2 linked regions of the Caballeronia sp. LZ062 genome follow. The protein of the gene in region 2 binds, or shares a complex with, the protein of the main gene of each other region. Links are inferred from orthologs where the notes say so. Each region holds a gene or a part of one and is shown on either strand. Other genes may lie near its edges.

Region 1 (3,065 bases), 2.5 Mb from region 2 along the record:
GCGCAGCATCAAGAGCCAAATGGTCGGCTCGGCGCCTTCGTTGTCGGTCGCGAGAATGATCGACTTGATGGTGCGTTCGAGCGGGATGTTCAGCAAGTGCGCGACGGCTTCGCACTTGGCCGCGCCGGGCGTCGGCGTCTTCTTCATCTCCTCGGCGGGCGCGGCGCGCTCGGCGATCAGCGGCAATGCGTCCGCCGCTTCCACGTTCGCCGCGAAGTCGGATGTCGGGCAATACGCGATATCGTCTTCGCCCGTTTCCGCGATGACGTGAAATTCGTGCGATCCGCTGCCGCCGATCGAGCCGTTGTCCGCCGCCACCGCGCGGAACTCCAGCCCGATGCGCGTGAAGATGCGCACGTAGGCGTCGTACATTTTCTTGTACGACTCGGCGAGGCCCGCCGTGTCCTTATCGAAGGAATAGGCGTCCTTCATGATGAACTCGCGGCCGCGCATGACGCCGAAGCGCGGTCGAATCTCGTCGCGGAACTTCGTCTGGATCTGATAGAAGTTGACCGGCAGCTGGCGATAGCTCTTGATCTCGCGCCGCGCGATGTCCGTGACCACTTCCTCGTGCGTCGGTCCGACGACGAAATCGCGCTCGTGACGGTCTTTGATGCGCAGCAGTTCCGGGCCGTACTGTTCCCAGCGTCCCGATTCCTGCCACAACTCGGCCGGCTGCACGGCCGGCATGAGCAGTTCGAGCGCGCCCGCCCGGTTCATCTCTTCACGCACGATGGCTTCGACCTTGCGGATGGAGCGCAGGCCGATCGGCATGTAATCGTAGATACCGCCCGCGACGCGGCGGATCATACCGGCGCGCATCATCAGCTTGTGGCTGACGATCTCGGCGTCGGCGGGAGCTTCCTTCAGGGTGCCGATGAAGAAACGGGATGCTTTCATTCAGAAATTTTCCAAAAGCGGCGCGCGCCCACGAAACCATGTGGTTGAAGGCTGGCGAAACGGGTGAACAACGAAACGGTCGACGGCTCTGCACGAGGCCACAACGAGACGCTCGCGCGCCGCTTGTGGCCGACCGCCCTGCACGAAGCCGGAAAAGAAGATTCTGCCGACTTCCGCGTTGCCTGGCAAAGTTTCCTTGCGTGAAGGCGCACCGCGAGCCCCGAAATTGGGGCTCCGACACGGGTTCGAACGGATGCGCCGGGGCCGTTATCTGTTTATAATCAAAGCAATTTTAAAGGATTCGAAGGTGGTTGTATGCTGGATCGTGAAGGCTTTCGCCCGAACGTCGGCATCATCCTCTTGAACGCGCGCAACGAAGTGTTTTGGGGCAAGCGGCTGCGTGAACATTCCTGGCAGTTTCCGCAAGGGGGCATCAAGTACGGCGAGACCCCCGTGCAAGCAATGTATCGGGAGTTACACGAAGAAACCGGCCTGCTTCCTGAGCACGTGAAAGTTGTCGGTCGCACGCGCGACTGGCTGCGTTATGAGGTGCCGGATAAGTTCATCAAGCGCGAAGTGCGCGGTCATTATCGCGGTCAGAAACAGATTTGGTTTCTGCTGCGCATGGTCGGGCGCGACTGCGACATTTGCCTGCGCGCGACGGACCATCCGGAATTCGATGCCTGGCGCTGGAACGAATACTGGGTGCCGCTGGACGCGGTCATCGAGTTCAAGCGCGACGTTTATCAACTGGCTCTCACCGAGCTTTCCCGCTTTTTGCGGCGAACCAATACTCGTGGCGAACGCGGTGAGCGCGCCGCGCATCATGGGCCGCGTTATCCGCGCGTCATTCAGACCATGACGATCGAGACACCTGCCGTAACCGCCGCCGGCGCCGCGGTTCAGGCAGAATGTACGGTCAGCGAAGAAGTGCGGATCATCGCGCGGCGGTCATCGTGCGACTGAAATCGCGTTCGGTTTTGCAATCGAGCGCGGCGGTTCTTCGTTCAATCTGACACTCGGCATGTTGGTAAGCCCGGCGCAGCGAGCACTGCTCGACGCGCCGGGCGTTTCGCCGTCCGCGCATCCGTTATTCGGGAACATCGAATTGAAAGTCATCGTCTCATCCGCGGTACTCGTCGCCATGCTCGCCGCGCTCGCCGGCTGTTCCAGTTCCAAAGGCCCGTCCAATCAGGACGACGGCGTGTTCACCTATCTGCTCGACCGCAAGACGGAATGGGTCGAGAACAAAGTCGATACGCTGCCGCCGTTGCCGCAGGCGGCGAACCTGCTTCCGTTCAATGTTTCGGAGAACACACCGCTGACGTTCGCGGTCGACAAGAGTTCGCTCTCCGTCGGGAATGACGGCGTCGTGCGCTACGTCGTCGTTGCGACGAGCCCGAGCGGCGCGCGCAACGTCAACTACGAAGGCATTCGCTGCGACACGTATGAATGGCGCCGCTACGCGAGCATCAACGAGGACGGCACCGGCTGGGACCGCGGCGTCGCGTTCGACTTCCGGCGTATCGAAAACGGCGAACTGAACGCGTATCAGGCCGCGCTGTATCAGGACTACTTCTGCACGAGCAAACTGCCTGTCGGCAACGCGAAGCAGATCGTCAACAACATCCAGTACGAGCGCACGCAACGGTCCATCAACCTGCGTTAATTGCCGGCTCGCACAGCAAAAAGCCCGCTGACCTTCCGGTTCAGCGGGCTTTGTTCATTCGGCGGTGAACGTGTCTCAGACCAGCACCAGATTGTCGCGATGGATGAGTTCCGGCTCCAGCATGTAACCGAGCACGGCTTCGATCTCCGCGCTCGGCCGCCGATGAATCAGCCGCGCCTCTGCACTGCTGTAATTCGTGATGCCGCGCGCAACTTCCTGGCCGCTGTCATTGACGCACGCGATCACTTCGCCGCGACCGAACGCGCCCTTCACATCCACCACGCCGATCGGCAGCAAGCTCTTGCCGTCGGCGGTGAGCTTCTGCACGGCGCCATCGTCGATCACGACGTGACCGCGCACCTGCAAGTGATCCGCCATCCACTGCTTGCGCGCGGCCATGCGTGCGGTGCGCGCGATCAACTGCGTGCCGATTAGCTCGCCCGATGCAAGGCGCGTGAGGACGTCGGCCTCGCGGCCGCTCGCGATCACCGTGTTG
Region 2 (3,244 bases):
CTGATGGTCCTTCGTATCGACGTGGCGGACATCGAGCCCGACCAGTTCCGACAACCGCAGCCCCGACGAATAGAACAGTTCCAGCATGGCGTGGTCGCGCAACGCTTCGGTGGTGTCGGCGCGTGGCGCGTCCATCAAAGCCATTGCGTCGTCCACGGAAAGCGCCTTCGGCAGCGTCTTTTCGCGCTTCGGCGCGCGCACCGTCGCCACGGGATTCGCGGGCATCTCGACGCGTTCGGCGAGCCAGCGGTAAAACGCCCGCCACGCCGACAGCCGATGCGCGATAGAGCGCGGTGACAGCCCCGCTGCGTGCGCGCGCACGACCGCGCCGCGCATGTCGGCGGCCGTCAGCGTTTCGAGCGCGCGGCCCTTGGCGAGCGCGCGCAGTTCGCCGAGTTCGTACGTGTAGCCGCGCAGCGTGTGTTCCGACAGACGCCGCTCGTGTTCGAGCATCGCGAGATAAGCGGCGATGTGATCGGCGGGTTCCATGTGTCGGCGCCTAGTTCGGCAGCAGGCGGCAGAGCGCCGCGCTCGCCAGCACGCCGATCTGCGCGAGGAAATCGGTCGCCATGCCGTCGTGAAAGCGGCGCGCGTCGGGCGAGCCCATGACGAGCAGGCCGAACGTGGGGGCATCCGGGCCGGCTTGCGGATCGCGCAGCGCGACGAGCGCAATGGACTGAATGCCGCGTTCGGCGGACGCGTCTTCAAGCGAGCCGCCGCTGGACGCCGAAGCCGAGTTCGCCACGCCCAGCCACTGCGCCGCGGCGAAGCCGCTGTTCGCGCCGCAATACGGCGCGTCGAGACTGCCCGCGAAAATGCGCACTTCCTCGCCGACGTGACGCGCGAAATCCGCCTGCCGGTACGCTTCATCGACGTCCCACATGCGCAGCGCGGCTTGCGGCACATCGAAGACTTCGCACAGTCCTTTGCTGATGGTGGACGGCAGCGCGTAGGGATCGCGCTGGCCGGTCACGCGCACGGTCCAGCGGTTGAATTTCGTGGCGATGCTGTCGTTTTCGTGGCCGTAGCGCAGCAGTTCGGCGAGCCGCCGTTCGAGTTGCTTGTTCTTGTCGCGCAGCATTTCCATCTGGCGTTCCTGCAACGACACGGCCGATTTGCCGTGCGGATTCGAAAGCCGGATGGTGCCGAGCAGTTCGGCGTGCTCGACGAAAAAATCGGGATTGTCGAGCAGATAGTCGGCGACTTCGCGTGGATTCATGTTTGCCTGATACGTTTGAATGCGTGGCCCAAGTCAGCCGATGTCCGACAGCTCGATTTCGCCTTCGAAGACCGTCGCGGCGGGTCCGGCCATGAAAAGCGCGGCGGATTCGTCGCGTGCGCCGTCCCAGCTGATCGTGAGCGTGCCGCCGTGCGTCTCGACGCGCACCGGCGATTCGAGCAAACCGCGCCGGATGCCCGCGGCCACCGCCGCGCATGCGCCCGTGCCGCAGGCGAGCGTCTCGCCCGCGCCGCGCTCGTAGACGCGCAGTTTGATCGAATGAGAATCGACGATTTGCATGAAGCCCGCGTTGACGCGCTCGGGAAAGCGCGCGTGGCGCTCGACGAGCGGCCCTTCGGCGAGCACGGGATACGCTTCAACATCGTCGACGACCTGCACCGCGTGCGGATTGCCCATCGACACGACGGACACCCAGCGCGTCGTTTCGTCGATATCGAGCGGCCAGAGCGTGTCGTTGCCCTCGCTGCGCCCGTCGAGTGCGCTGGCGTCGAACGGCACGCGCGGCGGATCGAACACTGGCGCGCCCATGTCGACGGTCACTTCACCGTTGTCCTGCATCGTCAGCGTGATAACGCCTTTCTGCACCTGCACGCGCACCGTCGAAGCAGCGGTCAGCCCGCGATCGCGTACGAACTTCACGAAACAGCGCGCGCCGTTGCCGCAATGCTCGACTTCCCCGCCATCGCAATTAAAGATGCGGTACTTGAAATCGACGCCATCGACGGTCGGCTTTTCGACCAGCAGCAGTTGATCCGCGCCCACGCCGAAATGACGGTCGGCGAGCGCGCGAACCTGCGCGGCGCTCAGATGGAGCGCCTGCGTGTAGCCGTCGAGCACGACGAAGTCGTTGCCCGCGCCCTGCATCTTGGTGAACTTGAGTTTCATGGCCGCTATTGTATGTGAGCCTCGGTGCGGCGTTTCGCGCCGCGCGGCTCAATAAAAATTCGCCTCGCCCGGCGGCCGCGTCTTGAAGCGCTTGTGAACCCAGTAATACTGCTCGGGAATGCGCGGAATCTGCTCTTCGAGAAAAGCGTTCATGCGGCGCGCGTCGGCTTCGTCGTCGCCGGTCGGGTAGTTCTCCCACGGCTCGAAGATCTTCAGCCGATAACCCTTGTAGTTCGGCAGCACTTCGCCGATGAACGGCACCACTTGCGCCTTGCCCGTCTTCGCGAGCCGGCCGACGGCGGTCAGCGTGCAGGTCGGAATGCCGAAGAACGGCACGAAGGTGGAATTGCGCATGCCGTAATCCATGTCCGCGCCGAGCATGACGGGCTTGCGGTCGCGCAGCCAGCGAAGCACGATGCGCGCGCTGTCCGCGCGGCTCGCCATGTCCGCGCCGAAGCGGGCGCGCTGCCGCTTCGCAATGTCTTCGACCTGCGGATTCGAGAACGGCTGATACAACGATCCGCATTGCCGGTGCAGCGAGTAGTTCAGAAAGATCGACCCGGCCTCGATGCCGACGAAGTGCAGGCCGAGGAAGAGCGTGGGCGGCAGATCGGGATCGCTGAGATCGACGGCGCTGTCCACTTCGATCAGCTTTTCCAGCTTCTTCGCCGATCCGAACCACTGCACGCTGCGCTCCACATAACTGCGAATGGCGTGGCGGAAGTGCATCTGCGCGACTTCCTCGCGACGCTCGGGCGACCATTCGGGAAAGCAAAGTTTGAGATTCGTATGCACGATGCGCTTGCGCCGGCTCGGAATCTGATACAGCAGCCAGCCGAGGCCGTCGCCGAAACGCGCGGTAATGCCGTAAGGAATGATCGCGAGAAACTTCAGAAAGCCAATGGCGAGCGACACGCCGATGCGCCCTAACATGAGGTGCTCCCGCGAACATACGGGCGGCGGCTACCAGCGGAGGATAAGCGCGGGACGAATGACAACAAGCGTTCGACTCTGTAAAAACACGGGAAACCGGTATAATAAGACCTTCGCCGAGTTAATGGACAACTTGCGGGGCGAAGCCGGCCTGAGCCAGATGCGTGCATCACGTGCACCGGGGTC

Evidence for each region.
Region 1: the proteins of dapF (region 2) and P9239_RS06655 are in contact, whole or in part, in a solved structure (PDB 5YGU), measured with the Escherichia coli proteins. The link is inferred for Caballeronia sp. LZ062 from one-to-one orthologs.

Annotation. Positions count from the first base shown.
Region 1 is NZ_JARTWB010000002.1:128,284-131,348, reverse strand. What follows is about bases 295-3,040. They hold P9239_RS06655 (RNA pyrophosphohydrolase), read left to right. Parts: upstream 295-1,215; coding sequence 1,216-1,866; downstream 1,867-3,040. Other genes in these bases: proB (glutamate 5-kinase), read right to left, coding at 2,645-3,040; P9239_RS06650 (CNP1-like family protein), read left to right, coding at 2,045-2,569; P9239_RS06660 (hypothetical protein), read left to right, coding at 964-1,104; P9239_RS06665 (proline--tRNA ligase), read right to left, coding at 295-900. Outside these bases: more of P9239_RS06665, read right to left, coding at 1-294; more of proB, read right to left, coding at 3,041-3,065. UniProt on the Escherichia coli protein: Master regulator of 5'-end-dependent mRNA decay.
Region 2 is NZ_JARTWB010000002.1:2,589,586-2,592,829, reverse strand. What follows is about bases 190-3,114. They hold dapF (diaminopimelate epimerase), read right to left. Parts: upstream 2,126-3,114; coding sequence 1,253-2,125; downstream 190-1,252. Other genes in these bases: P9239_RS18175 (DUF484 family protein), read right to left, coding at 500-1,219; xerC (tyrosine recombinase XerC), read right to left, coding at 190-489. Outside these bases: more of xerC, read right to left, coding at 1-189. UniProt on the Escherichia coli protein: Involved in the succinylase branch of the L-lysine biosynthesis and in the biosynthesis of the pentapeptide incorporated in the peptidoglycan moiety. Catalyzes the stereoinversion of LL-2,6-diaminopimelate (L,L-DAP) to meso-diaminopimelate (meso-DAP).